DNA from 4 places in the Halalkalibacter kiskunsagensis genome. Region 1 is predicted to be linked to each of the others. Evidence: predicted binding sites of a transcription regulator. Region 1 holds the regulator's gene; each other region holds the start of a gene.
What was found. The regulator Rex, encoded in region 1, represses fermentation and respiration genes when NADH is low (regulators of the CRP and FNR family bind a similar motif). The targets are predictions, from matches to a motif close to TTGTGAAATATTTCACAA.
Positions count from the first base shown of each region.

Region 2: SLH51_RS21475 (cytochrome ubiquinol oxidase subunit I) is a predicted target of Rex. The motif match lies at 5,529-5,546, and genes of this name have one in related genera.
Region 3: SLH51_RS24115 (LptM family lipoprotein) is a predicted target of Rex. The motif match lies at 958-975, and genes of this name have one in related genera.
Region 4: SLH51_RS14580 (NarK family nitrate/nitrite MFS transporter) is a predicted target of Rex. The motif match lies at 3,952-3,969, and genes of this name have one in related genera.

Region 1 is NZ_JAXBLX010000060.1:18,812-26,733, reverse strand. Features, by position in the region: gene SLH51_RS22180 (DoxX family protein) at 1-151, opposite strand, end outside; gene tatC (twin-arginine translocase subunit TatC) at 341-1,093, opposite strand; gene SLH51_RS22170 (twin-arginine translocase TatA/TatE family subunit) at 1,111-1,293, opposite strand; gene SLH51_RS22165 (redox-sensing transcriptional repressor Rex) at 1,446-2,081, opposite strand; gene SLH51_RS22160 (ABC transporter ATP-binding protein) at 2,330-4,264, shown strand; gene SLH51_RS22155 (ComEC/Rec2 family competence protein) at 4,385-5,266, opposite strand; gene SLH51_RS22150 (ComEC/Rec2 family competence protein) at 5,460-6,434, opposite strand; gene SLH51_RS22145 (glycerophosphodiester phosphodiesterase) at 6,544-7,284, opposite strand; gene SLH51_RS22140 (carbohydrate ABC transporter permease) at 7,314-7,922, opposite strand, start outside.
Region 2 is NZ_JAXBLX010000055.1:17,547-25,468, reverse strand. Features, by position in the region: gene SLH51_RS21500 (LacI family DNA-binding transcriptional regulator) at 1-611, shown strand, start outside; gene SLH51_RS21495 (ABC transporter substrate-binding protein) at 843-2,099, shown strand; gene SLH51_RS21490 (carbohydrate ABC transporter permease) at 2,301-3,146, shown strand; gene SLH51_RS21485 (carbohydrate ABC transporter permease) at 3,146-3,976, shown strand; gene melA (alpha-glucosidase/alpha-galactosidase) at 4,030-5,361, shown strand; gene SLH51_RS21475 (cytochrome ubiquinol oxidase subunit I) at 5,606-6,946, shown strand; gene SLH51_RS21470 (cytochrome d ubiquinol oxidase subunit II) at 6,943-7,922, shown strand, end outside.
Region 3 is NZ_JAXBLX010000085.1:99-6,469, forward strand. Features, by position in the region: partial or broken gene SLH51_RS24670 (DUF4372 domain-containing protein) at 87-419, opposite strand; gene SLH51_RS24115 (LptM family lipoprotein) at 667-858, opposite strand; gene SLH51_RS24120 (GntR family transcriptional regulator) at 1,223-1,912, shown strand; partial or broken gene SLH51_RS24125 (mannonate dehydratase) at 2,118-2,240, opposite strand; gene SLH51_RS24130 (zinc-binding alcohol dehydrogenase family protein) at 2,291-3,307, opposite strand; gene SLH51_RS24135 (TRAP transporter large permease) at 3,329-4,603, opposite strand; gene SLH51_RS24140 (TRAP transporter small permease) at 4,603-5,079, opposite strand; gene SLH51_RS24145 (TRAP transporter substrate-binding protein) at 5,175-6,203, opposite strand.
Region 4 is NZ_JAXBLX010000024.1:1,998-9,919, forward strand. Features, by position in the region: gene SLH51_RS14570 (beta-ketoacyl-ACP synthase III) at 69-1,013, shown strand; gene fabF (beta-ketoacyl-ACP synthase II) at 1,039-2,274, shown strand; gene SLH51_RS14580 (NarK family nitrate/nitrite MFS transporter) at 2,430-3,716, opposite strand; gene nirB (nitrite reductase large subunit NirB) at 4,076-6,487, shown strand; gene nirD (nitrite reductase small subunit NirD) at 6,510-6,830, shown strand; gene pflB (formate C-acetyltransferase) at 7,074-7,922, shown strand, end outside.

The sequences.
Region 1 (7,922 bases):
TGGCTACAGATCCTTGTAAATATCCTCCTGCATTAAAGTCTCCCATCACTTTTCCCCAACCTGCAGTTAACCAAGACCATCCTAGATAGATACGTAAGAACAACCATACTCCCGCGATATATTTATTATTTCTAAAAAATTGACCAATCATTGTAAGTCCTCCTTTTGTTATGGTTTGCTCAACACTTCACATTAACTTGTGAATGTTTTCACAACCTTTCTACACTCATAGTATAGGACAGAAAAAGTCTTTTCGCTACCCCTTTTACATAGTTGTCAAACTTTGTTCAATGTTTCACATAATTTATCTAAAAAAAGAGTGAATGCCTATACAAGACACTCACTCCTCCATATTCTGTTCGCGTTCTTTCTCCAACCTTTGTACTTTGCGATATGTGAGATATGACACCCAGATACTAAATTCATAGAGCAATAATAACGGAAGGGTCACCATTAAATGAGATAAAATCTCTGGTGGTGTAATCAAGCCCGCTATGACAAGCAAAATAAAATAAGCAAATTTCCTAACTTGCGTTAGTAAACTCGGTGTTAGCATTCCTAAACGTGTAAAGAACATCACGACAACTGGCAATTGAAACAAAAGTCCAAATGGGATTGTTACTTGAAAGAGAAATGAGAAATATTCATTAATACCGTACTGCTCAGTAATCCCTAATCGTTCAGATAAGTTGCTCATGAACTGAACAATAAATGGAAAAAGAACGAAGTAAGAAAAAGAAAGGCCAACTAAAAGCAAAATAAACGCAAACGGAATATAGGCCAGTGTTGCCTTTTGCTCCTTTTCATGCAAACCAGGGCTGACAAACGCCCAAAGCTGAAACAAAATTACTGGAAAGGTAATGATAAGCGCACTTGCAAAAGCAAATGTCATAAAAATCCGAATCGGATCTGTCATTTTAAATGCATTCATCGGCAAATTCTGAGCCGTTGGTGTACTTTGTAAGTATGTGATAAGTGGTGCAGCTAAAAAGAAGCCGGCAATGAGCGCCACGACAAAGAAGATTAACGTTATAATGATTCTTCGTCTAAGCTCCACAATGTGGTCCATTACCGACATGTCTCTTTGTTCCATTTATAGACCCTTCCTACTTAGGCTTTATCGTTTTCTTTTTTCTTGTTATCATCTTCGTCTGCTAAGCCTTTTGTTGCATTTTTAAATTCACGTAAAGTATTTCCAGCCGCTTTTCCTAACTCTGGCAACTTCTTCGGACCAAATATTAGTAATGCAACGATTGCAATTAACGCAATGCTGCCTGCTCCTAATCCACCCATAGGTAGCACCTCCTTGTCCTAATTTTGATTATAGAGTTTATTCAAATAGATGGCAATGGCCTCTCTCACACGGACTTAAAAGATGTAGTGGCTTCACTCATTGCTTTGAATCTGTATAAAAAGGAATAAAACACTCCTTTTTATACAGACTCTTATAAAGGATAATGCTTTAAAAAATAAACCAATGCCTGTAATTCAACAGATAAATCGATATGGTGTACCCGTACCGTTTCTGGCACATCCAACCTAGCTGGTGTAAAGTTTAGTATTCCTTGTATGCCTGCATCAACTAATTGATCCGCGATCTTTTGTGCAGGGGCTTGAGGTACAGTCAAAATTGCAACAGTAACTTCCGGGTCGATGACATCTTGCAAGTCTTTTAAATGATGCACGGTGACTCCACCAACTTCATCGCCAATCTTACTTTCATCCACATCGAAAGCCATGACAATTTGCGTACTATTATTTTTTGAGAAATTGTAGTGTAAGAACGCTGTACCTAAATTTCCAACACCTACAAGAATCACCTTTGTTATTTCATCTTGATCTAATGTTTTCCGGAAAAAAGATAGTAAATAGTTCACATTATAACCGTACCCTTTTTTTCCGAGCGCCCCAAAATAAGAAAAATCACGCCTAATGGTTGCTGAGTCAACTTTTACCGCCTCGCTCAACTCCGTTGAAGATACTCGTTGTTTCCCCGAGGCAGAAAGATTTTCCAAGAATCGATAGTATAGTGGTAAACGCTTTGCTGTAGCCTGTGGAATCTTGGTCTGATCAATTTTCATCCATTGCCTCCTTTACCGTTTTCCTGTAAGACGTATGGTTATTGTACACTATTTCACAGGGTTTGTAATCGGTTTACATTGTTGTTCATGAAGTTGTTGAAAGATAGAATCTACGATACACTAGAGTTACCGAAAAAAGGTCGATTTTCACCTTTTTTCGGTAACTCTAAGCAGCGTGCGGAGCCATTGCCACTTTCAAATAAGGTCACTTTTTTACATCTATTATAGTTAGTAAGGAATGAACATTCATGATTGTCTTACAATGTATAAATATATCAAAATCATTTGGCGTCGATCCTATTTTAACAAATATTAAGCTTGATATCCAAACTGGTGAACGCGTTGCACTTGTTGGACGAAATGGTGCCGGGAAATCAACATTGCTGAAAATTATCGCAGGGCAACTTTCGTATGATAGTGGACAAGTGATGATGCCTAAAGGAACTGAACTTGGTTACCTTGCTCAAAATACTGGACTAGAATCAGAATTATCGATTTGGGAAGAGATGTTAACTGTATTTGCCCCCTTACGTAAAATGGAAAAACAAATACGCAATATGGAACAGCAAATGTCTGATCCTGATTTACTAGCAAGTCAATCTCGTTATGAAAAACTATTGAAAGAATATGATCAACTTCAGCTTACTTTTAAAGACAATGGTGGCTATCAATATGAAGCTGACATTCGTGGCGTGCTCTCAGGGATGAACTTTGCAGATTTTGATTACAACACAAAGATTTCCACTTTAAGTGGTGGGCAAAAAACAAGACTTGCCCTAGCAAAGTTATTATTAACTAAGCCTGATTTGCTTATTCTTGATGAGCCGACCAACCATCTTGATATTGCAACGTTGACATGGCTCGAGCAATACTTAATTAACTATCGCGGCGCTATCCTTATCGTTTCTCACGACCGCTATTTTCTAGATAAAATCGTTACAGAAGTTGTCGAGATATCAAGGACAAAATCCACTAAATTTACTGGGAACTATAGTTCTTATCTTGAGGAAAAAGCCAAGCGCTATGAACTTGAATTAAAACAATATGAAAAACAACAAGATGAAGTCGCTAAGCTTGAGGACTTTATCCAACGAAATATTGCGAGAGCCTCAACAACCAAACGAGCACAAAGCAGACGGAAACAATTAGATAGGATGACCTTACTAGATCGACCAGCTGGATCAGAAAAGTCTGCTTCCTTTTCTTTTACAATTGAGCGTCAAAGCGGAAATGAAGTATTACGAACGACCGATCTTCATGTTGCTTATGGAGAGGAAACGATTTTTCAAAGTTTAGATTTAGCGATTGACCGTGGTGAAAGTGTTGCTTTAATTGGACCAAACGGGGCAGGTAAGTCGACACTATTAAAGGCTTTAATGAAGAACGTTCCAATAAAAAACGGAACGATTCGCTTCGGCAGCAATGTAACCGTAGGGTATTATGATCAGGAACAAGCCAATTTAAAGTCAAATAAGTTGGTTCTTCATGAGCTATGGGACGACCATTCTCTCCTTCCAGAAAAAGAGATTCGGACCGTTCTAGGAAACTTTCTGTTCAGTGGCGATGACGTCTTAAAACCTGTTTCCACTTTAAGTGGCGGTGAAAAAGCTCGACTTGCACTTGCCAAACTCATGATAAAAAAAGCCAATCTGTTAATTCTCGATGAGCCGACGAACCACTTGGATCTCGATGCAAAGGAAATTCTTGAGAATGCATTAATTGATTATCCTGGTACATTGTTATTTGTCTCTCATGACCGTTATTTCTTAAACAGACTTGCCACCAGAATGGCTGAGCTTGTTGACGGTGAGATCACAAATTATCTTGGAGACTATGATTATTATGTTGAGAAAAAAGATGAGATGAAGCAACGAGAATTGCTGATCCAACAAGAAAAGGGACAAACAATTTCTTCCTCTTTAGAAAGTAACCAAGCCGATAAACGCTCCTATGAACAAGACAAAGAAGCAAAGAAAGCCGAACGACAACGTTTAAGAAGAATTGAAGAAATTGAAAGCCAAATTGATACACTTGAATCGACCTTAGCACAAAAAGAAGATGACCTATGTGACCCATCTATTTATTCTGATCACGAAAAGGCGCAGACGCTCCAAACAGAAATTGACGAAGCAAAACAAACAATTGAAACACTAATGGAAGAATGGGAACAACTGCAAGAATAATTAGGTTTGGGTTAGCCCCAGCCAGATTCACTTCGTTAAACCGCAGTGGATCTGGCTGGGGGCTGGCCTTTTTTACTTTTTCCAGAACTTCTTTGATAATACAGGTTGGTCAGACCCTGCCTATCCACTTACATGTATCTCTTTGCCATCAGAGGTGATCACAATGGTTTGATGTTTGCTTGTTGTGTATACATGGCTGCCACTTTGTTCGTATCGTTTCATGACTCGTTTGCTTTGCAATATATTGGCACTTATGATCGTGTATTTAGGGTTTACAGCGTTAATAAATTGTCTAGATGATGAAGTAGAATCCCCATGATGAGGAGCGTCAAGCAAATCAACGTTTAATAACTCTTTTTTGGCTGCTACCAATTGTTTCTCTTGTTTCTTATAAAGGTCTCCAGTAAATAAAAACGTATTATCACAATAGGTGACTTTTAAGACGAGTGATAAGTTATTAATATCAGCGGTAGATAAGTGTTTCTCTTTCGCAGCACTGTCTAAATCTTCCTCAGAAGGACTAATTACTTCCACCTCAACATCCTCACCTAGAGTAAACCGATCCCCTTCCTTCACATATTGATAGGGTATCTTCTGCTTTGTAAGAAGGTTCGTAAAATCTACATAGGTTTTAGTAGAATGTTTGATGTTTGGCATTAGCAATACACCGATATCCAACGAATCTAAAATGGTTGAGAAGCCTCCGATATGATCATGATGCGGATGCGTGGAAATGACATAATCGATTTGATCAATTTGCATTTGTTTTAAATATCGATCCAATTGCTGTCCTGTTTGTTCCATCCCTGCATCAATGAGCATCCTTTTTCCATCAGGACTTTCTAATAGAATGGCATCTCCTGACTTTTTGTCTGCCTCTAAATAAAAGTATCGTATTTCGAGCTTGTCTGCATCATTTGTTTGCGCAAATCCGCTAGTTGGCGCAATGATTGAAATGATGAGTAAAACGATGAAAAACCACCATCTTTGTTGACTGTTCATATGATCAATCCTCTTCCAAAAGTCTTGTAAAAAACGTGTTAGTAAAGGTTTCTCAAATATACACATAATTATTAGATCGTTTACCAATAAGCTTGTCTTTATTATCTTCCTCAATGAGCAAATGCCAAAACAAACATTCACATAACTTACTAATATACGTCTTTTTCAGCACCCTCGAAGCAACGTGCGGCTTTCAGTGGCCTCCTTTTTCAGTCATAATCGTTATGCTTTCTCCATCTGAGAGAATTAATACATTTTCCGCTCTACTTGTGGCAATGACTTCACTACCACTTTTCTGATAGCGGTTATACACTCGTATACTTTGAAGAATATTAGCACTTATCATTGTGTATTTCGGACTAACAGCATTGATAAATGCTTGCGATGAGGAAGTACTGTCTCCGTGATGAGGTGCATGCAACAAATCGACATCTAGTTTGTCTTTCGTTTGTTTTATCAATTCTTTTTCCTGCTTCTTGTAAATATCACCTGTGAATAAAAACGTATTGTTACGATAAGTGACTTTGATTACGAGTGAAAGATTATTTACTTCTGCTGTCGATAGATTACGTTTATTTCGAGCTTTCCCTAATGCCGTAAAGCTAGGGCTTACGATCTCTACTTCCACTTCATCCCCGAGCATAAACGTATCATTCGCTTGTACGTACTGCGTCTTAATCTTTTTTTTATTACTAAGGTCGATAAACGTTTTGTACGTTTGAGTGGTATGTGGCAAATCCGGCATTAAAAGGACCCCTATTTGTTTAGAATGAAAAAGGGTATGATACCCACCAATGTGGTCATGATGCGGATGTGTTGCCACAGCATAATCTAGTTTTTCTATATTTAATTGATTCAAATAATTATCTAACTCTTGTCCGGTAGCAACCATACCAGCATCAATTAACATCGCTTCCCCATCAGGACTTTGAAGCAAAATCGCATCTCCCGACTTTGTATCTGCCTTTAAATCCAAGTACCTAATTTGCAACATCCCCATATGCTTTGTTTCATCAAATAGCTCAGCTGTTCTGCTTGGATCCGTTTCTACCTCTATGGCCATTGAGGTCGATTCCGCTTTTATAAATGTAACCATAGGATACATACCAACAAATAAGAAAATTAGTAACAGAAAGATTCTTATGTTCACAAACAGGCGATAACTCACATTCTCCCCCCTTTTTTCATCCAATCTAGTTTTTCAAGAGAAATTGTAAAAGGTTGTCCAAAAAGGTTCACACCCCCTTTTTGAACAACCCTGAAAAAGAAACAGACCCTTATCCTTTTGTTATAGTAGGAAGTGCTACTTTAAGAAATTGTTCTGGATCATTTGTTGTTATTTGCATATGTTTAGAAAACTGGCCAAGTTTCTCAATTACTTTGGCATCATCAACCGTCCATGCTCCGACTCGTATGCCTTTTTCAATAAGTGACTGCACTAATTCCTCTGTAATAAAAGCATAGTGCATTGAAATACTACTTGCTCCTGTATGTACTAACTGTTCCAATACCAATGTCGGGCGTCCCAAAATGATCAAACCTGTTTCTATGTTTGAATCGAGCTTTTTTACATTCACTACACTTTCATGATCAAAGGATGCGACCAATACTTGAGAGTGCATGTCATATTTCTTAATCAAATCAACAACTGCTTTCTCAAGACCTGAATAAAACTCACCTGTTTGTTTTAATTCAATGACAATTCTACAAGTGGTAGGTTTAAATAACTCAAATACTTCTTCTAATGCAGGAATCTTCTCTTCGGAGAAAGAAGAACTAAACCAACTTCCAGCATCTAAGCTACGTAGCTCCCAAAACGTACAATCCTTTACAAGTCCAGATCCATTTGTTGTCCGTTCTAAAGTATGGTCATGGATGACAACGGGAATGCCATCCTTTGATAAATGAACGTCTAGTTCGACTGCGTACATGGGTGGTTCTTGCAAAGCTAATCGAAACGCCGCTAGTGTGTTTTCCGGTGCTTTTGATGACCAACCTCGATGGGCAATACATTTCATATTGGCTTCTCTCCTTTATCATATGTTGCTTATTTAACCCCTGTGTAGACAAACGCTCGAATGATCTGACGTTGAGCAAAAAAGAATGCAATTAAAATCGGAATGACAAGAATCATATTACCAGCCATTAAGATATTCCAAGCGACTCCCCCTTCGACTTGGCGAATTTTCGTAATCCCAATTGGAAGGGTTCTTGCTGCATCTGAAGTCGTCATGACCAAAGGCCAAAAATAGTCATTCCAGTGCGTAATAAAACTAAATAGGGCAAACGTGATAAGGACTGGCTTCGCTATTGGAATCATGATTTTCAGAATGATTTTCCATTCACTCGCATCATCAAGCCGAGCTGCTTCAAGTAACTCCTCTGGCACTTGTTTGAATGACTGACGCAATAAAAAGATTCCAAACGCACTGGATGAAAACGGAAGGATTAATGCCCATAATGTATCAAGCAACCCCCATGCACTCATCTGCAAATAAACCGGTAAAAAGATAAGCTGAGCTGGAATCATTAACGTGATCATTGTAAGACCAAAAAAGAATGAATCACCTTTAAATTTATAACGAGCAAAGGCATAAGCTGCCGGAATAATCGTACACATTTGCAAAAGGAGAATCCCGATCGATACGATTGAACT
Region 2 (7,922 bases), on a different contig from region 1:
GTCAAAAGGTTACGAATAATATCGCGTTTGTTAATTACGTTCCTGAGAATAATTCGTATGATACGGTTGTGATAGATTACGAAGAAGCTACTCGAGAAGCGTTAGAACATCTTTTTTCGTTAGGGCATAGTAATATTGGTTTTATTGGTGGAAAAGAAAAGGCGCAAGATGGATCGGTGATACAAGATCAGCGTCATAAAGCGTATGAAAAAATAATGAAAGAAAAGGGAAAGTATAATCAAGACAATGTGTATATATCGGATCAATTTCTTATTAGTGATGGCTATAGCTCGATGATGAAAGCTGGTGGAAAGAGCTCGCTGCCAAGTGCCTTTTTTATAGCGAGTGACGCTATGGCGATTGGGGCGATCAGAGCGTCACATGAATTAGGAATTAAAATACCAAATGAAATGAGCATAGTTAGTTTTAATGATGTTGAGATGGCGAAGTTTACTCAACCAGCCTTAACGACAGTTAAAGTTTATACAGAGGAAATGGGAAGAATTTCTGTGAAGCTTCTAGTCGATAGGCTTGAAGGAAGAGAAATTCCTGTCAAAACCGTCATCCCCACAAAATTAATTGAGCGAGAAAGTTGCCTAGAACATAAGTGAATTGCAGAGGGGTCTCTTATCATAGAGGCTTTTTTTAGTTGAAATAAAAAAATTCAAAATAATAATTGAAAAGTTACTATTATTAGGTTATTATTTTACTTAAGAAATAAAATAAATTTAGTAAAATAAAAATCTTAAATGTAAACGCTTTATTAAACGTTGGAGGTGAACAAAAAGTAGTTATTACAGTTGAACTTTAAACAAAGCTGAAAAACATACTAGGGGGATAATATGAAAAAAATATTCGGTACTTTAACGTGTGTTGTAATGAGTTTGATGGTACTAGCGGCTTGTGGAGGCGAATCAACGACGGGGTCTTCTAATTCGAGTAATGCATTAACTCTTTATTCTGGAGTGTCAGAGGATGCTGAAAAAGACGCTATTGAGGGATTGGCAGCTGCATTTGAAGAAGAAACTGGAATCTCTATAGATGTAAACTTTCCTGGAACCGGTTATGAAGATCAACTACGTGTAAGAATGGCATCTAATGATCTTCCTGATTTATTCGATACTCATGGTTGGGCAATCAATCGTTACGGTGAGTATGTAGCTGATCTAAGTGACATGGAGTGGGTCGAACATTTTGATCCTGCGATGGAGCCGATTTTGAAAGATGAAGATGGGAAAATTTATGCTTACCCAATTAACCAAGCAAAAGACGGAATCATGTATAATGCACCTTTGTTAGATGAATACGGGATCGAACTTCCAACAACGGTCGATGAATGGATCGATGCAATGGAAACTGTCAAGGAAAAAAGTGGCGGAGAGGTAACACCACTTTGGATTCCAGGTAGCAACCAATATACGATTGCACAAGTTCTTGATCAGTTATCTACTCCACTGCTAGTAACAGCTGATGAGCATAACTACGAAGAGGCACTGCTTGACGGGTCATTTGATTGGTCTAACTATACCCCGCTTCCTGAATTTTTAAAGGATTTGCAAGATAGGGGATTAATCAATAAAGATGTATTGACTGCTAGTGAAGCTCAACGAATTGAGTTAATGGCTCAAAATAAAGTTGCGTTTGTGTTTGCAGGTGGAGCCTTTGGCCCAGCTGTAACGGAGTTAAATCCAGATATTCAAGTTGGAACGATTCCAGTACCTGCATTTTGGGAAGGGGCTGAACAAAGCTGGATCGGTGGAGAGCGTAATACGTTTGCAGCTTTCAAAGATTCAGAGAATCTAGATGAAGCAAAGCAATTTATTGAATTTATTGCTCAACCAGAAAATGCGAAAAAATTAGCAGAAGCGACTTCGTTGCCAGCAGGAATAACAAATGTCGAGGCTGAAAACTACTACACTGAATTTTACGATGAGTGGGCTCATGTTCAAATTCAACCTTACTTTGATCGTGTTTACTTACCAAGCGGGATGTGGGATGTGTACGCAACCACAGGTCAGGAATTACTTTCGGATTTAAAAACACCAGAACAAGTATCGGAAGAAATGGAGTCAGAATATCTCCGCTTACGATCTCAATAAGTCTGACTTTAAAAGTGGTATATATGAGGGGCAGGGTATCAATATCTGCTCCTCGATTCATAGGAAGGCATCTCTAGGGGAATTGTGAGGTAGGTAGGAAGTTAAAAAGGAGTTGAGAGTATGAGTCAAACTGTAACGGCTGAAAAAGTTACTGTTCAACAAAAAAGGAAGAAAATCAAAAAAAAGAAACAATCCTCTCTTATGTGGATGTACATTCCGGCCTTATGTTTCGTAAGTTTGTTTATTATCTATCCATTTTTAAACGGCATAAAAATTACCTTTACAGACTGGAATGGTTTCTCTCAACAATATAATTGGGTTGGTTTAGAACAATATAAAAGAATGTTTTCAGATCCTACAACATGGCTTGTTGTAAAAAATACGTTACTTTACGGTATTGGTAGTACAGTATTTCAAACAGTAATTGGTTTAATGTATGCATTATTGCTAAATCAAAGCATTAAAATGAAGGCACTTACTCGAACGATTGTGTATTTACCCGTTATTATTAGTCCATTAATTATGGGGTATATTTGGTACTTTTTCTTCGCCTATGAAGGGGGAGCATTAAATGATTTACTAATGTTCTTAGGGTTTGATCGAATCAACGCATTAGGAAATGCTGATTTTAATCCATGGATTATTGTGTTCGTTAATACGTATCAGTTTGTTGGAATAGCTATGATTATTTATTTAGCTGGCTTACAAAGTATATCTAAAGATTTTTATGAAGCAGCTACGATCGATGGTGCATCGGCTTTTGAGCAGTTTAAAAATATTACCCTGCCTCTATTAATGCCAGCTATAACGATTAACGTTGTTTTGAATGTAATCGGTGGCTTGAAGCTGTTTGATGTAATTATCTCACTAACCGGTGGAGGGCCTGGAAATGCCTCGCAATCAATGTCTACCTTTATGTATTCACTCTATTTCAGAAGACAGGATGCAGGATATGCAGCAACACAAGGGGTTTTAATGGCAACAATCATTCTCATTATTAGCTTGATGGCCCTGATTTACTTCAAACGTAAGGAGGTCGAAGCGTAATGGACAGAATGAGTAAAGGTAAAAAAGCATTATTGACAGCTATTGCTCTTTGTATAACTATTTTTCACATCATTCCATTTTATATTTTGAGCACAACCGCGCTAAAAGTGAGTAATGATTTTAGTTCAAGATGGCTATTTCCTGATTATTTTACATTGGAGAATTTCGTAAGAGCTTGGGAGCGTGCGAATTTAACGAATGCTTTTTTAAATACCACTATCATTACATTTGGTGCAGCTATCTTACTGATTTTCGTTGGTTCGATGGCGGCCTACCCATTAGCTCGAGTTCAGAATAGGTTAAATAAATTTGTATACTACATCTTCATTGGAATTATGGTTATTCCGCCTTTAACTGCGTTGGTCCCTTTATATCAATTAGTTGTAAAAATGGGGATGATCAATACACATGAAATAGCCATTTTTAATAACGTTGCTGCCTTTTTACCATTGACAATCTTTTTATATGCAGGTTTCATACGATCGACGATACCAAAAGAATTAGAAGAGGCAGCAAAAATAGATGGTGCTAGTACACTAGTTACATTCTTTAGAATTGTATTTCCACTATTAAAGCCAGTGACAGCTACCGTTTTAATTATTTCGTGTGTATTTATATGGAATGATTATCAATTTGCCATTTTCTTCCTGCAAGATAAAAGTGTGCATACACTTACTGTAACGTTAGCTAGTTTCTTTGGTGAAAACCAAAACAATATGAACTTAGTAGCAGCAGCAGCATTAATGTCATCGTTACCTATGATTGTCTTATTCCTGTTGTTACAAAAATATTTTATTGCTGGTCTATCATCGGGTTCAGTAAAAGGATAGTTTTCAGTGCTAGTAATAAACTACATTAATATACTTAATTAGGAGGACATCACATGTCAAAAATTACTTTTATCGGGGCCGGAAGTACTGTATTTGCAAAAAACGTTTTAGGAGATTGTATGTTTGTACCTGCATTAAATGGATTTGAGTTTGCCCTTCATGATATTGATGAAACTAGATTAAAAGATTCAGAGCAAATGTTACTAAACTTAGCTAGTAAATATAATCAAACGATCAAAGTGAAAGCGTATTTAAATAGAAAAGAAGCGTTGCGAGGAGCTAAATATGTCATAAATGCCGTTCAAATTGGTGGCTATGAGCCAAGTACGGTGATTGACTTTGAAATCCCTAAAAAGTATGGATTGCGCCAAACGATTGCTGATACAATCGGCATCGGCGGACTTTTTCGAAGCTTACGTACGATTCCTGTAATGCTTGATTTTGCTAAAGACATGGAAGAAGTATGTCCAGATGCATGGTTTTTAAATTACACCAATCCAATGGCAACGCTCACAGGTGCGATGCTTCGTCATACAAATGTGAAGACGGTTGGATTGTGTCACAGCGTTCAAGTATGTACAGATCACTTATTTAAATCGCTCGACATGGACCCAACAGGGGTTGAAGAGAAGATTGCTGGGATTAACCATATGGCTTGGCTGTTAGAAGTGAAAAAAGATGGGAAAGATTTGTACCCTGAAATTAAAAAGCGAGCAAAAGAAAAACAGAAAACAAAACATGATGATATGGTACGTTTCGAACTGATGGACAAATTTGGGTATTACGTAACAGAGTCATCGGAGCATAATGCTGAGTATCACCCGTATTTCATAAAAGATCGGTACCCTGAGTTGATCGAACGTTTCAACATCCCATTAGATGAGTATCCACGCCGTTGCGTCGACCAAATAGAAAGATGGGAAAGTATGCGAGAAGAAATGGTGAACAACACTCAACTAACGCATGAAAGATCCCATGAATATGGATCTTATATAATAGAAGCAATGGAAACGAACATCCCATTTAAATTCGGTGGAAATGTCCTGAATACAGGTCGATTAATTTCAAATTTACCGGAAAATGCTTGTGTTGAAGTACCGTGCGTTGCTGATAGAAGTGGGATTATTCCTTGTTATGTCGGGGATTTACCGGAACAATTAGCAGCGTTAAATCGTACAAATATTAATACACAGTTATTAACAATTGAAGCGGCTACAACTCTTAAGAAAGAACATATTTACCAAGCGGCGCTTTTGGATCCGCACACCAATTCTGAGCTCTCGATGGATGATATCATTGCTATGTGTGACGAGTTAATTGAAGCGCATGGGGAATGGTTACCGAAATATCGAAATAGCGAAATTAGCGCCCCTGTGAATGTTTAGAAGTGAAAAGTCTTATCGAGTGATCGATAAGACTTTTCACTTTTTTTTATTAGTAACGAACAACTAGTTCTCAGGGGCTAGCTAATGTAAGTGCCTTTTGTCACTCTCCTTCAATAGAATAGATTATGCCATCAAATTCTCACTCTTCTGTAACAAAATTGTTTAATTTGTGATGTAATTCACATACATTTCGCATATACAATATTTATATCTCCAAAAGAAACAAATGAAGAGGAGGAGAAAGATGGAATCAGTTGAGTTTAGTCGCTATTTAACGATGTTGACGTTATCTGTGCATGTCATTTTTGCTACAGTTGGTGTCGGTGTTCCAATATTAATCACCATTGCCCACTGGCTTGGATTAAAAAGAAATGATGAGCATTATCTTTTGCTTGCGAAGCGCTGGGCACGTGGATATGTCATAAGTGTGGCTGTTGGGGTCGTAACAGGTACAGCCATTGCCTTGCAATTAGCTCTACTCTGGCCTAGATTTATGGAATTTGCAGGTCAGCTCGTCGCGTTGCCGTTATTTATGGAAACTTTCGCGTTTTTCTTTGAAGCGATTTTCCTTGGAATCTATTTGTATACGTGGGATCGGTTTAAAAACCCGAAGACTCATTTTTATTTACTTGCTCCCGTTGTCTTAGGGTCAGCAATGTCCGCCTTGTTTATTACATCAGTAAATGCCTTTATGAATGCACCGCAAGGCTTTTCACTAATTGATGGACAATTAACGAATATTCAGCCACTTGTTGCGATGTTTAACCCGGCCATGCCGACGAAAGTGGCGCATGTGTTAAGTTCGGCCTATATGACAACAGCCTTCATTCTTGCATCGATTGCTGCTTTTCATTTAATGAAAGGGAATCGCCACGAATATCATCGTAAGGCACTTGCGCTAACGATGAAGGTCGCGCTCATTTTTTCAATAGCGACTGCCCTTGTTGGTGATTTATCAGGGAAGTATCTAGCAGAATATCAGCCTGAAAAACTAGCTGCAGCAGAATGGCATTTTGAAACTGAAGGAGAAGCACCACTTGTTCTTTATGGTGTGTTAACTGAAACAAATGAAGTGAAGTATGCGATCAAGATCCCTTACGCACTTAGCTTTCTTGTACACAGCAACCCATTCGGTGTTGTGACAGGGTTAAATGATATTCCTGAAGAACTTCACCCGCCGTATGAGATTCATTACTTCTTTGATATCATGGTTTCAATTGGAATTGGGCTTACTGTGCTATCTTTGCTTTACTGGATTGCACTTTCACGTAACTGGCAATTTATAAGAACACGAGCGTTTCGTTTCTTGCTTGTCCTCTCGGGGCCATTAGCAATGGTTGCAATTGAAGCTGGATGGTGGTTTACAGAAGTAGGACGTCAACCTTGGATTATGCGAGGATTCATGACAACAGCTGAAGGAGCCACGGACTCGCCTTATGTCGGAGTGATGTTCATTACTTTTGCTGTGTTGTATATCATTTTACTGATTGGAACGGCGGTAGTACTAACGCGCATGTTTAAAAATAATCCAGTCGAGCGTGAACTAGAGGAACTGTCGAATGAACAAAGGAGTGTTGCGAAATGACGATTGAGTTTCTAGGAATATCGGTCTTATGGTTATTCCTGTTTGGCTATGTCATTGTTGCGTCGATTGATTTTGGAGCTGGTTTTTTTAATGCTTCAACGATCGTGACTGGAAAACATCATATTGTAAACTCAGTCATTCAGCGTTATTTGTCTCCTGTCTGGGAAATTACGAATGTGTTCTTAGTATTCTTTTTTGTCGGGATGATTGGCTTTTTTCCTAGTACTGCTTACTATTTTGGGACGGTACTATTAATTCCGATTAGTATTTCTATCATCTTACTAGCACTACGGGGAAGCTATTATGCTTTTGGTACGTATGGGACGAAGGGGCATGTTGGCTATACACTAATGTACGGTGTAACTGGGGTGTTGATCCCGGCCTCCCTGTCTACCGCTTTAATTGTGTCTCAAGGAGGATTTATTCGTGAGACAGCAACAGGAAGTATTGAACTAGATTATGTTGCTTTATTTACAAGTCCATTTGCTTGGTCCATTGTGTTATTAAGTCTCGTAAGTGTCTTATTTATTTCAGCAAGCTTCTTAGCCTATTATTCTTCTGTTGCCAAAGATATGAAGGCACTAAAATTATTTCGAAGATACACATGGATTTGGAGCTTTCCAACGATTGTGACAGCACTTGGAATTATTATTGAGATGAAGTGGCATAACCCTTCTCACTATGATGGGTTGCTATCACTTTGGTGGGTATTCGCCCTATCGTTTTTATGCTTTCTAATAAGTTTGTGGCTGTTGAAAAAAGGACAATATGGAAAATCATTTATATTCGTTGTCTTGCAGTTCGCCTTAGCATTTTATAGTTACGGGATCTCCCGCTATCCTTATTTGTTGTATCCGCATTTAACGATTTATGATGGCTTCACAAACGAGACGATGGCTTATGCACTTATTACAGTGTTTGTCTTAGGGCTATTGCTACTTATTCCATCGCTCTATTTAGTATTTAAACTGTTTAT
Region 3 (6,371 bases), on a different contig from region 1:
GGTGGAGATCACTAGTGTTGCATAAATTTTGACGGAATTTTCAGTTTATATATTCATCCTGCTTAGAGCCAAAAAGGTAAATACCCATTTAAATGTGGCTCTATCCATTTGAAAAACAACTCAATCGCCCAGCGTGATTTATACATCTCTGAAATTTCTTCGGCACTCAAATCAAAACGGTTGGTGATTAAGTGAAGCTCATTCCCTTTTGTATCAAGTACTTTCAGAAGGCGAAAATAGTTTTTAGTACGGTTTTGAGCTTCGAGCTGTGCGTAGAGTAATAATTTTAAAATGGATTCCGTCGTAAGTTTTTTCGTATAAAAATCTAATTTCAATGTTTTCACTTGATCATCAAATAATTCGAGATTTATCGGTGAAAACCATTGTCCAAATGAAGTTTTTCGTGTAATCTTATCCATGCGTATGGTCCTTTATTATTGGATTTGGACGGGATTACCACCTAACTTATCCATTATAAAGGACTTTTTCTATGCACAAATACAGATGATTGAAGATTTTGAGTCTTTTTAATATTGAAAATAACTTAATACAACGCTAGTGATTGTATATAAAATATTTATAGTTTTTACTGGAAAGTAATTGTCATCTAAAAAAGAGCGCCCAAATTTCAGGCACTCCTTTTAGATGACTCTGAGTAGACAAACACTAGTCATCAATTACTTCACGGTCAAAAATTTCACCTTGTTTTTCTATTTCCATTTCTTCAATTTGTCCATTCTCTTCTTCAATTTCTACTTCTTCAATTTGTTCCCCTTCTTCAGGTACCTGATCATTTCCACAACCCGCTAATGAAAAAATAGAAAAAGTTAAGAATAATACGGCCAAGTATTTTTTCATTTATTGTAACCTCCTTTTTTTTATTGTTTTCCCACCTTCTCAATATTATTTAGGTTATTATAAAATTCTTTTAATCAAACATAAAACATCCTCATTTATCTATGATACGGTTCACAAACCTAAATGAAGTTTTTATTTTGAATTGGCGATTCTCATTTAATCCATTCCATTGCTCTGATTGATTTTCAACGGAAATAACTATAAAATCCAATAAAAAGAAGCTTGTTGAATTGTTTGTTTCAGTTGTTGGTACCGCTAAATAATTAGTAACTGAGATTTACACTTTTTATCATTTAATTAGTTTAAAAACTGTAACATACAAGTATACTAGCATGTTATTATATTAGCAAAGGGAGGTAAAGCTATGGAATTAATAATTGAAGAAAAAAATACAAAAAGTTCTATTAGAGACTTTGTTTATCATACGTTAAAAATGAATATTATTAACCTGCATCTAAAACCAAACCAATCGATTTCTGAAACTGAAGTATCTAAGGCTCTAAATGTTAGCAGAACCCCTGTTCATGAATCATTTTTGAAATTATCGCAAGAAGGACTTTTAGAAGTATTTCCACAAAAAAGTACGGTTGTATCTTTAATTGATTTGGCTTTGGTAGAAGAGGCTCGATTTATGCGTGAACATATGGAGAAAGAAATTATCAAGCTTGCCTGTATTGACTTTCCTAACAAAGAAATACAAAGTTTAAAAGAAAACCTCAAGAAACAACAAATTTGCTTAGAAGAAAAGGAGTATGTTCGTTTATTAGAGCTTGATGAGGAGTTTCATAAAACTATTTTTAAAGGTTGCAGAAAACCACGAATTTGGTCTGCTATTCAGCAAATGAATTCAGACTTAAATCGATTAAGAATGCTTAGACTCATTGAGAACTATAAGTTGGATGACATTTTCAAACAGCATCAGATAATCTTAGATTCGATTATTAAAAAAGACCCAGAAAAAGGTATTTCAATTATGACTGAACATCTTCGTCTAGTCGAAATTGAAGGAGAAGAAATCAAAAAAAATAACCCTGGATACTTTAAGGAGAAATAAAATACTTCTACCTACTTAGCCCTTCCTTTAGTTACGTTAGGCTCTAGCTTACTAGGGTTCGTACTCTATAAAAAACCGCATTGAAGTTTTCCCGAAAAGTAAAAAAGGTGGAGTCTTCCCTGTTCTTGGGCAAGATTCCACCTTATACTCCCATTCAAATATTTGGATTGTTAACTAAACTCCCGAAGATCCATCATCATTTGTTAATCTCCTCGTGGACGTTTACACTTTCTACCACATCAATATTTAAGCCATGTTCTTCCGCTTGTTTTTTTACATCTACTATTTTATCCATTGGCCATTTTTCGCCTGCTGGAACGTCATGAACTCTTGCTGACTTTTGAACCATATGTTTTATTACATCTCTATATGAAAAATTTAGAACATTATAACCACTTTCCTTATTTCATTCGGAGCATTTTCAATTAATGAAATGGCTTCATTTATCTCATCAACAGAAAATTCATGTGTAACCATGTCCTTAATCCCTAGAGATCTTTCATTAAATAATTTTATAACTTCAGGAAATTTATCCGTCTGAAGGCGAGATCCAACAATTGTAACTTCCTTCTTTGTAATGGGAAGTTGTGAGACATTAGAAGTGGTCGTATCAAAACCTAGTACCACAACACGCCCCGCAGGAGAAACTAAATCAACTGCATCTTCAAACGTTCTTGGAATACAAACAGCATCGATAACCACGTTAGGGCCTTCACCATTCGTTAGAGTGAGCACTTCTTCTTTTACATTCATTCTACCCGCATTAATCGTTACATCAGCACCCCATGATTTTGCAAATTCCAACCTATCATCACTTAAATCTGTAATCATACACGTTGCACCAATTGACTTGGCAATTTTCAAACAACAAAGACCAATTGGACCAGCCCCCATAATAAGGACTGTGTCGCCTTCTTGAACATTGCCACGCCAATTTGCCTGAGCACCGATCGTAAATGGTTCGACTAAAACAGTCTCTTTCCAACTTAATTCTTTATTTACTTTATGGACCAAATAATCTGCCATCACAAGATACTCTTGCATTCCTCCGTCAAGGTGAACTCCGTATACTTCCAATTCATTACATACATTTCTTCTTCCCTTTCGGCATGCATAACATTCTCCACACGGTTCTATCGGTTCTATGACAACCTTATCACCGACAGAAAGGTCAGTAACGGCTGCACCAATTCCCTCCACTTCCCCAGTGACCTCATGCCCTATAATTCTCGGCAAAGTAGCTAATGGATTCGTTCCGTGGTAAATATGCATATCAGAGCCACAAATGCCAACCATTTTCACTTTAACCAGCACTTGATTTTTTTCTTTTATGACAGGTTTTTCTTTTTCAATAATTTCAAGTTTATGCGCTCCTGTTACTTGGACAGCTTTCATACAACAACTCAACTCCTTCAATTAGTTAAACAAACTAGGTAAGAAAAGTGTTAATTCTGGGATATAAGCTACTAATAGTAGGACAAAAATACTTACACATAAGAATGGGATAAGCGCAATTGACGTTTTACCAACTGATACTTTTCCTATACTAGATGCAACGAACAGACATACACCTACTGGAGGTGTAGATAAACCAATTATTAAACCAAGTACCATAAGAACACCAAAATGAACAGGATCCATTCCAACACTCATTGCTACAGGTAATAAGACTGGGAATAAAATGACTAGTGCAGCAATTGTCTCCATAAATGTACCGACAAACAGCAATAGTAGGACAATAAGCAAGATTACAATTATTTTATTATCAGAAATAGTTAAGATCGTATTAGCAACAAGTTGTGGAATTCTTTCACTTACTAAAATCCAACCAAATAGGTTTGCCAAACCAACGAGTATCATAATAGAAGCTGTACTTTTCATTGATGCCAATAAAATAGAAGGAATTGCTTTTACTTTAAGATCCCTGTATACAAATAAACCGACTACCAACGCATAAACGACAGCAACGATAGAAGCTTCAGTAGGAGTAAAATAGCCACCCAGTATTCCATACATGATTACGACTGTCATCATTAATGCCCAAAACGCATCAATAAATGATTTCCCAATAACAGACATCTTTTGTCTTTGGCCTTTTGGATAGTTACGTTTTACAGAAATAATATAGACAGCGATCATTAAACCGATGCCCAAAATAACACCTGGAATAGCACCTGCTAAAAATAAGTCACCGATGGAAACACTTGCTAATGTCCCAACAATAATTAATGGTAACGAAGGTGGTATAATCGGACCAATCGTAGAAGAAGAAGATGTTACTGCTGCAGAAAAGTCTGCGTCATATCCTTGTTTTTTCATTGCCGGAATCAAGACCGAACCGATACTTGCCGTGTCAGCTAAAGCAGTACCTGAAATTCCTGCAAACCCCATAGATGAGCCAACATTTGCAAGACCTAAACCACCTCGAATATGGCCAAGAATATTATTAGTAAAGTTAATAATTCTGTCCGTAATTCCTCCTGCATTCATTAAATTACCTGCTAGAATAAAGCCAGGAATACATAAAAGAACAAAGGAGTTCAGTCCACCAAACATTCTTTGTGGAATAATCGATAAAGAGATATCAGCCATTAACAAGTATATAATCGAAGAGATACCTAAACTAAAAGCAATTGGGACTCCAAAAAAAATTAATAAAATAAAGGATACAAATAAAACAAGCGCTAACATTAGTTTTCACTCCCCCTTTGGAGGCCTTTAAAATAATCAATCATATGAAGAAAAGCATAAATTCCAATGAATAGCATGGAAATCGCAATACATGCATGAATGATCGACATATCAATTGTCATTGTTGCAGATGTTTGTCCACGTCCAATTAGGATAAATTTATATCCCCAATAGGTTACAACTGCACATAATAAAACAATTAATAAATAAACAAAACCCTCATATATCTCTCTAATTCTCTTAGGAAGAAAGATAAGTAGTAAATCCACATTGATAAACTCTTTATCCCTTAAAGCTAGTGGGGCACCAAAGGATATAGCATATAGAAATAAGAACCGTGATAATTCTTCTGTCCATACAAATGAATATGGTAGATAGCGGGAAACAATTTGGATAACTACAACAATAATTAGGGCTGCAAACGTTAATATTGTCGCCGTCTCCAGCGTGCGGTCTAATAGTTTTGTACTCCTCACTTTTCTCATTCCTTTTTCAATAAATTAAAGGCATACCACTCACTTCTCCATTTTTCTTATGATAGTAAGTGGTATACCTTTTCCTTTAAATGTTACTATTGCACTTCAAGAATTTGCTCATAAAGTGAATACTGTTCTTCAGTTAAACTTTCTTGAATTGCAGGTAGCATCGCTTCTCGGAATGCATCTTGGTCAACATCATTATTGAATGTCATGCCTCTTTCAATCAATTCATCTCTATAGTTACTAAATTCTGTATCAAATAGTTCTTTACCATATACTTGAGCTTCTTCAGCTGCTTCCATAACTGCTTCTTTCAATTCATCAGATAATTTCTCAAATTGCTCATTACCTACTAAGATATAAATCCAAGAATAAACATGTTCTGTTTCATTTACATAATCTTGTACTTCAGCAAATCCAGCACTATGAATTAAATCAAGCGGGTTTTCTTGTCCATCAATGACCCCTTGCTGTAAGCCAGTAAATACTTCGTTAAAATCCATCACTTGTGGTCTTGCTCCAGCTTCTTCCCAAACACTTAAGAATAAAGGAACATTTGGTACCCGCATTCTAAATCCAGCTAAATCTTCCGGAGTAGAAATCGGACTGTTAGATGTTAAGTTACGTGGTGCACGAGTATGATAATAAAGTGGTGTCAACCCAACTTTTTCAATAATTTCTTCTTCAATTCCTTGACCAATCTCACCTTCAATTACATTCACTAAATGTGCTTCATCTCTAAATGCATAAGGAACAGCCATTAATGCTGCTTTAGGTGACCAGTTAGCCATCGTTTCTCCAGAGATCACTAAATCTGCTGTTCCTGCTTTTATACTATTAATGGTATCCGTTTCTCCACCAAGTTGGTTATTAGGATAAATCTCAATCTGAATCTGTTCATTTGTTTTTTCACTTACTAACTCACCAAATCTCTCAGCCGTCTTATGCCACAAATGATCTTCATTAGCAAGATGTCCAAATTTCCAAGTAATTGATTCTACAGCTTCTTCTTGAGCCGCTGCTTCATTTTCTTCTGGTACAGGTGAAGCCTGATCAGATCCACAAGCTGACATGACAAACATTGCTGCGAAAACTGCTGGTAAAAATTTAAATTTCTTCATTAATAAAGCCCCCTAATGTTTTATTTTAATAGTTCAGTATTCAACATTTCATTCCTCTTATTTCTTATCTAACATACTTGTATACTAGTATGTTTTGAAAGCGTTGTCAACAAAGAAATTTATAATTTCTTCCCTTTTTCTTAATAGAAAGATATTTGTTTCCCACCA
Region 4 (7,922 bases), on a different contig from region 1:
TTTTCCTGTAATATATATTTATAGGAGATATTATGACCTAGTCATAATTGTAAAGTTAGGGTGATAAAATGAAACGGGTTGGAATCATTGGTGTTGGTTCTTATGTTCCAGAAACAATTGTGACAAATTACGATTTAGAAAAGAATGTAGATACAACTGATGAATGGATTAGGACAAGAACTGGAATTGAAGAACGTAGAATTGCTAGTGAAGATATAGATACGTCAGATATGGCAATTATTGCAGCTCAAAAAGCTATTGCTGATGCCAAATTATATCCTGAGGATATAGATTTGATTTTAGTTGCAACTGCAACACCTGACTATGCTTTTCCATCTGTTGCCTGTATCGTGCAAGAAGCTCTTGGTATGCATCATACACCAGCAATGGATATAAGCGCTGCATGTTCTGGATTTATTTATGCCTTAGTAACGGGGAAACAATTTGTTGAAAATGCCACATATAAAAATGTGTTAGTTATTGGTAGTGAAAAATTTTCTAAAGTCGTCGATTGGACGGATCGGAATACGTGTGTGCTATTTGGCGATGGAGCTGGAGCTGTTATTCTAAGTCAAGTTTCTGAAGATAAAGGGATTCTATCGTTTTCTCTGGGGGCTGATGGTTCAGGAGCCAATCATTTACTCGTTGATAAAAAAACGAACTTCGTTGAAATGAATGGCAGGGAAGTATTTAAATTTGCGGTCCGACAAATGCCTAATTCTAGCTTAGAAGTAGTTGAGAGAGCAGGATTAACGAAAGAAGATGTTGACTTTCTTATTCCACATCAGGCAAACATGCGTATTATTGATGCAGCTAGAGAGCGTCTAGGCCTTCAAAAAGAAAGAGTTTCTACAACAGTACGAAATCACGGAAATACATCAGCTGCATCAATCCCGTTAGCTTTATTCCATGAAATCGAAGCTGGGAAAATCCAAGATGGTGATGTAGTTGTGATGGTTGGTTTCGGTGGTGGTTTAACATGGGGATCAATTTGTTTGAGGTGGGGAAAATAACTAGTTAAAAAAGGGGAGGATCCATTTGAAAAAAAGAGTTGTTATTACAGGGGTAGGAGCGGTCACGCCATTAGGAAATAATGTTTCTACTACATGGGAAAATATAAAAATGGGAATTTCAGGCATTGGTCCATTAACAAGACTTGATTCAGAGCAATTTAACGTTAAAGTTGCAGGTGAAGTTAAAGACTTTGTTCCTTCAGAATTTATTGATGGAAAAGAAGCTAGAAGAATGGCTCGTTTTACCCAATTTGCAATCGCTGCTAGCAAAATGGCACTTAATGATGCTGAACTTACTCTCGGGGGAGATGTTGATCCTGAACGAGTCGGTGTATGGATTGGTTCAGGCATTGGTGGTTTAGATGCATTTGAAGAACAGCATAAACGTTTTTTAGATAAAGGACCAAAACGAGTTAGTCCTTTTATTATTCCTATGCTTATACCTGACATGGCTTCAGGTCGAGTATCGATCGAAGTTGGAGCTAAAGGATTAAATAACTGTTCAGTTACGGCATGTGCTTCAGGAGCTAATTCAATTGGAGATGCATTTCGAGTTGTTCAAAATGGTGATGCGGATGTTATGATTGCTGGTGGTACAGAAGCGGCGATTACTGACATGACGATTGCAGGATTTCAAAATATGACCGCTCTTTCTACGAACCCAGATCCGAAAACAGCGAGTCGCCCATTTGATAAAAATCGGGATGGCTTCGTCATTGCTGAAGGCTCAGGAATTCTAATTTTAGAGGAACTCGAGCACGCACTAGCACGTGGTGCAAACATATATGGAGAAATGATTGGGTATGGGGGAACAGGTGATGCCCATCATATTACAACGCCAGCTCCAAATGGGGAAGGTGCACAGCGCGCGATGAAATTGGCTTTAAAGGATAGCGGTGTATCATTAGAAGACGTCGATTATGTAAATGCACATGGGACAAGCACTCATTATAATGATTTATATGAAACAACGGCGATCAAAGAAGTGTTTGGTAAGCAGGCTTACGATCTTTCCGTTAGTTCTACGAAATCGATGACAGGGCATTTACTTGGAGCGGCAGGTGCAATTGAAGCGATATTCTCCTTATTATCAATGAGTGATAGTATCCTACCACCAACCATTAATTATGAAACACCAGATAAGGAACTTGATTTAGATTACGTTCCAAATCATGCAAAAGAAAAAAATGTAAATGTTGTTCTATCTAATTCCTTAGGGTTTGGTGGGCATAATGTTTCCTTGATATTTAAAAAGTTTTAGAGTAGTTCTAAAAAGGTAAAAACCAATTTTTGAAATTGGATATGGCTGAGCACGCTACGTATCTCCAAGGAGACACTCCTTGGAGATACGTAGTGGATACGCTCATTGCTTCGTGAAGTTCCCAATAGGTAAAACAACCTTTTGAAAATACCTCTTTAGCATTTAATTTCTGCATTTTTTCGTTGATAGTAGTACCAATTTAATAGAATAGAAATACCATAGAAACCAATAAAGAAATACAACGCTGTAATTGGAGTACCTGTAGTGGATACAGACCATCCAAATAGTTGCGGGATGAAGAAAGATCCATACGCTGCAAATGCCGCCGTAAATCCTAAAACAGGAGCTGCTTCTTTAACAGGAAAGATAATTGGAATCATTTGGAATGTGGATCCAGATCCCGCTCCAGCAGCCATAAATAAAAGAAGGAATGATAGTAAGAATCCAACAAAATGTTGTTGACTGATAAAGTAAATAACAGAAAATGCTCCAAGTGCCATAACGACAAGAACATAAGCTGTTACTCTAGCGCCACCAAATTTATCAGAGATCCAACCACCTATAGGACGGAACGCGGCAGCCAAAAAGGCACCAAGAAATGCTAAAGCAACATATTCAGGAAATTGTGAACGAAGTAATAATGGAAATGCTGCACCGTACCCAATAAATGAACCGAATGTTGCTACATATAAAATGGTCATGATCCATGTGTGTTTACGTTTCACAATGATAAATTGGTCTTTAACTGATTGCTTAGATGTTGGAAGATTATCCATTCCGAAATAAGCAACAATTGTCATTACAATAATCGGAATCACCCATATGAAGGCAGCATTTTGTAACCAAATTTCTTGGCCATTCGGTAATAACTGCCCCTCACCACCAATAAAAGCAAAGGTTCCTACTGTAATAATAAGCGGAGTAACGAATTGAACAACTGATACCCCCATATTTCCTAAACCTCCATTAATTCCAAGGGCTGTTCCTTTTTCTTTTTTCGGAAAGAAGAAACTTATATTTGCTAAAGCAGATGAAAAGTTTCCTCCACCAAGACCACATAGAGCTGCTAATAGAAGCATCACCCAAAAAGGGGTTTCGGGATTCTGAACTGCAAAGCCAATCCCTAGTGTTGGGATGATGAGAATTCCAGTAGAAAATACAACCCAGTTTCTTCCACCAAACTTCCCAACTGCAAATGTATAAACGAACCGTAATGATGCACCAACAAGTCCTGGGATAGCCGCTAACGTAAAGAGTTGTTCATCTGTAAATGCAAAGCCAATATCATTTAATCTTACCGCTACAACCGACCAAATTTGCCAAACAATAAAAGCGAGCATTAATGTAGGAACAGAGATCCATAAATTACGTTTCGCATGTCTTTTTCCTTCTTTTTCCCAAAATTCTTTGTTTTCTGGATTCCATTCTTTAATTCTTCCCATGCTGATATCCCCCAATAATCTATTGATATATTTCAGATGCTTCTTTTGATTACATTCCAAATCATACAAACTTAAATCGAATCTGAATGTGATGTTTGTCACACGGTAACAAAACTAACTTTTCTAACAAGGTGGTTTTACAATAATAATAAGATGAGGGAAGTAGGGATATAGGTATAAAAGGTTACTGATTTTTCACCTAAATATATTTATTAAAGGAAAAGTCATGAACATATTGTGAACTGATGAACAATTAATTGTTAGTGTGATCTTTCTCACTTAATTGTTACGTTTTATGCCCTACAATGAGCAATAGAAACAAACATTGTGAAGTATTGAACAAATCGGAGGGATTGAACATGGGAAAGAAACAATTAGTCATGATCGGGAACGGGATGGCAGGTGTTCGTGTCATTGAAGAAATATTGAAGCTTGATTCTGACTTGTACAATATTACGATATTTGGGAAAGAACCTCATCCTAATTACAATCGAATTCAACTATCAAATGTTCTTCAAGGAAATACAACATTTGAAGAAACAATTATGAATGATTTAACCTGGTATGAATCGAATCATATTCAGCTTTTCACTGGAGAAGCAATTACACGAATTGACACGGAAAAACAGGTAGTTTTTTCTAATAAAGGTAGACATGTAAAATATGATGAATTAATTCTTGCAACAGGGTCTTTACCCTTTATTTTGCCCGTACCTGGTGCAGATAAAGAAGGTGTCATAGGCTTCCGTGACATTCAAGACTGTGCAGAAATGATTCAAACGGCTAAACAATATAAAAAAGCCGTTGTGATAGGAGGAGGACTTCTTGGATTAGAAGCAGCAAAGGGCTTAATTCACCTTGGTATGAAAGTTGATGTCGTTCATTTAATGGAACACTTAATGGAACGTCAACTTGATGCCATTGCATCCACTATGTTGAAAAAAGAATTAGAGCAACAAGGCATGAATTTTCTAATGGAAAAAGCGACGGTAGAATTGACTGGAACTGACCGTGTTGATGGAATTCGGTTCAAAGACGGCACCGAGGTGGAAGCGGACTTAGTCGTTATGGCAGCAGGTATTAAACCAAATGTAGAGTTAGCAAAACAGAGTGGAATCTACGTAAACCGAGGAATTGTTGTAAATGATTTTATGGAGACTAACCTTCCACATGTGTATGCCATTGGTGAATGCGCCGAGCATAGAGAAATCGTTTATGGTCTAGTCGCTCCTCTTTATGAACAAGGAAAGATTCTCGCTCAAACTCTTTGTAATCAGAAAGACCAAAGATACGAAGGGTCAATTACAGGTACACAATTAAAAGTCTCAGGGGTGGATCTGTTCTCAGCTGGTGAAATTTATGACGATGAATCATCGAAATCAATTGTCGTTCACAATGAATACGAAGGCGTTTATAAAAAAGTTCTGATCAGAGCTCACCGAATTGTTGGTATTGTGTTATACGGAGATACAAAAGATAGCAATCGCTTGTTTAAAATGCTAAACGAAAAACAAGATGTTTCTGATTGCACTTCGATTTCATTCCTTCAATCAGGTGGGACAGAAACAAATGATATTGCAACGATGCCAGCTGATGAAATTGTATGTGGGTGCAATGGTATTAACAAAGAAACGATTGTCAATGCCATTCAACAAGATGGAGTAACCACTGTCGAGCAAGTTGGAGGATGTACAAATGCTGGTCGTTCATGTGGACGATGCAAACCAGTTATTCAAGACATCATTGCGTACACTCTTGGTGACGAGTTCGCACATACTGCTGGTAAAAAGACGGTATGTAATTGTACAACATTAAGTCGTGATGAGGTGGTTGAGGAAATCAATGAAAAAGGATTAACAACCATTAAAGAAGTAATGCACGTACTAAACTGGTCAACTGATGAAGGGTGCTCTAAATGTCGTCCAGCTCTTAATTACTTTTTAGGTATGGTGTATCCGGACTATCGAGATGAAAGAGATTCGCGCCTAGTGAACGAAAAAATGCATGCGAATATTCAAAAAGATGGAACGTATTCAGTCATTCCAAGAATGTACGGCGGTGTTACAACAGCGAAGGATTTACGGAAACTAGCTGATGTCGCTGAGAAATACAATGTACAATTACTGAAAATTACAGGTGGACAACGAATTGGATTATATGGTCTTGAAAAAGGTCAGCTACCTGATGTTTGGGAAGAATTAGGGATGCCGTCTGGATATGCGTACGGAAAAACGTTACGTACAGTGAAAACATGTGTTGGAGCACAGTTCTGTCGCTTTGGGACACAAGATTCTATGAGTTTAGGAATAGAGTTAGAAAAACGCTTTGAGCGTCTTGATACGCCACATAAAGTAAAAATGGGTGTATCTGCTTGCCCAAGAAACTGCGCAGAAGCAGGGATTAAGGATGTCGGAATTGTAGGGCTTGATGGTGGATGGGAAATTTACGTAGCCGGTAACGGGGGGACCGACCTACGAGCTGGGGACCTACTGTGTAAAGTAAAGACGGAAGAAGAAGTGTTCGAAATTACTGGAGCTTATTTACAATATTATCGTGAAACGGCATTGTATTTAGAGCGAACTTCTAGTTGGGTAGACCGTTTAGGGTTGGAACATGTAAAAGAGGTTGTTTTTAATGAGGAGAAAAGAAATGAGTTAAACATACGTCTAAGCAAAACGCTTGCTCGTTATGAAGAGCCATGGCAAAAAGCGATAGAGGATTCATCTATTCGTGATGCTTATTATACAACACGTGAAATCATGAAAGTGTAAAAGAAGAAGGGAGAGATTTTCAATGATTCACAATGGAATACGTATAAAAATTGCTGATTATAATCAGTTACCAAGTATGGTTGGACAGGTGTTTATGGTCGGACAAGAGGAAATAGCGGTATTTCGCCTTTCAAATGGAATAGTTCGAGCGCTTAAAAACAAGAGCCCTCATCCAAAAGGGGGAAAACTAGCTGACGGTCTTGTGAGTGGTGAATATATTTTTTGTCCGATTCATGATTGGATTATTTCACTCATTGATGGAAAAGTTCAAGCGCCTGACAGAGGAAGTGTACAAACTTATCCAATAGAAGTAGAGGGAAACAACGTTTATCTTATCTGGTAAAACAGGGATCAAATTCATCATTTTGTCACGAATAACAATTGATTTGTGATATTTATCACATTCATATACTGTTAAATCTCATAAACTAATAAGTGTAAGGTATTAAATGTCATCGCAAGACAATCACAAAGATAGGTGTAAATTTACTAATCATGTAAACGTGAGCACCTATTATTGTGAAAGTATTCACATTGAAGGTATGAACGTACATCGCAGATAATTTGAGAGAGCGAGGAAAAGTAAATGAACTATTGGAGAACATTTAAACAAGGAAAATGGCAAAGTGACGTAGATGTCAGAGACTTCATTCAACGGAATTACAGGTTATATGAAGGGAATGATACATTTTTAGAACAAGCAACAGATCATTCCTTACAATTATGGGATCAAATTATGGATCTTAGTAAAAAGGAACGCGAGAACGGCGGCGTTGTAAATATGGATACATCGATCGTTTCTACGATTGTATCTCATGAGCCTGGCTACTTAAATAAAGAATTAGAACAAGTAGTTGGATTGCAAACAGATGAACCGTTTAAGAGATCACTTCAACCTTTTGGTGGGGTACGAATGGCTGCGGATTCGTGTAAAGCTTACGGATATACGCTTTCACCTGAAGTGGAAGAAATCTTCACAAACTATCGCAAGACTCATAATCAAGGAGTATTTGATGCTTATACACCTGAAATGAGATTAGCACGAAAAGCTGGGATCATCACAGGCCTTCCAGATGCCTACGGTCGTGGTAGAATTATCGGAGACTATCGAAGAGTAGCGCTCTATGGTGTTGACTATTTATTAAATCAAAAGCAAGAAGAATTAAATACTACTGGCTCAACGATGACAGAAGAGGTCATTCGTGAACGTGAAGAATTATCTGAACAGATTAGAGCCCTACGTGAATTAAAAGAAATGGCAACGTCGTATGGGTACGACATCTCAAAGCCGGCAGAATCAGCAAAAGAAGCGTTTCAATGGTTGTACTTTGCTTATTTAGCAGCAATTAAAGAGCAAAATGGTGCAGCAATGAGCCTAGGACGAGTTTCAACGTTTTTAGATATTTATATTGAGCGAGATATACAAGAAGGGACG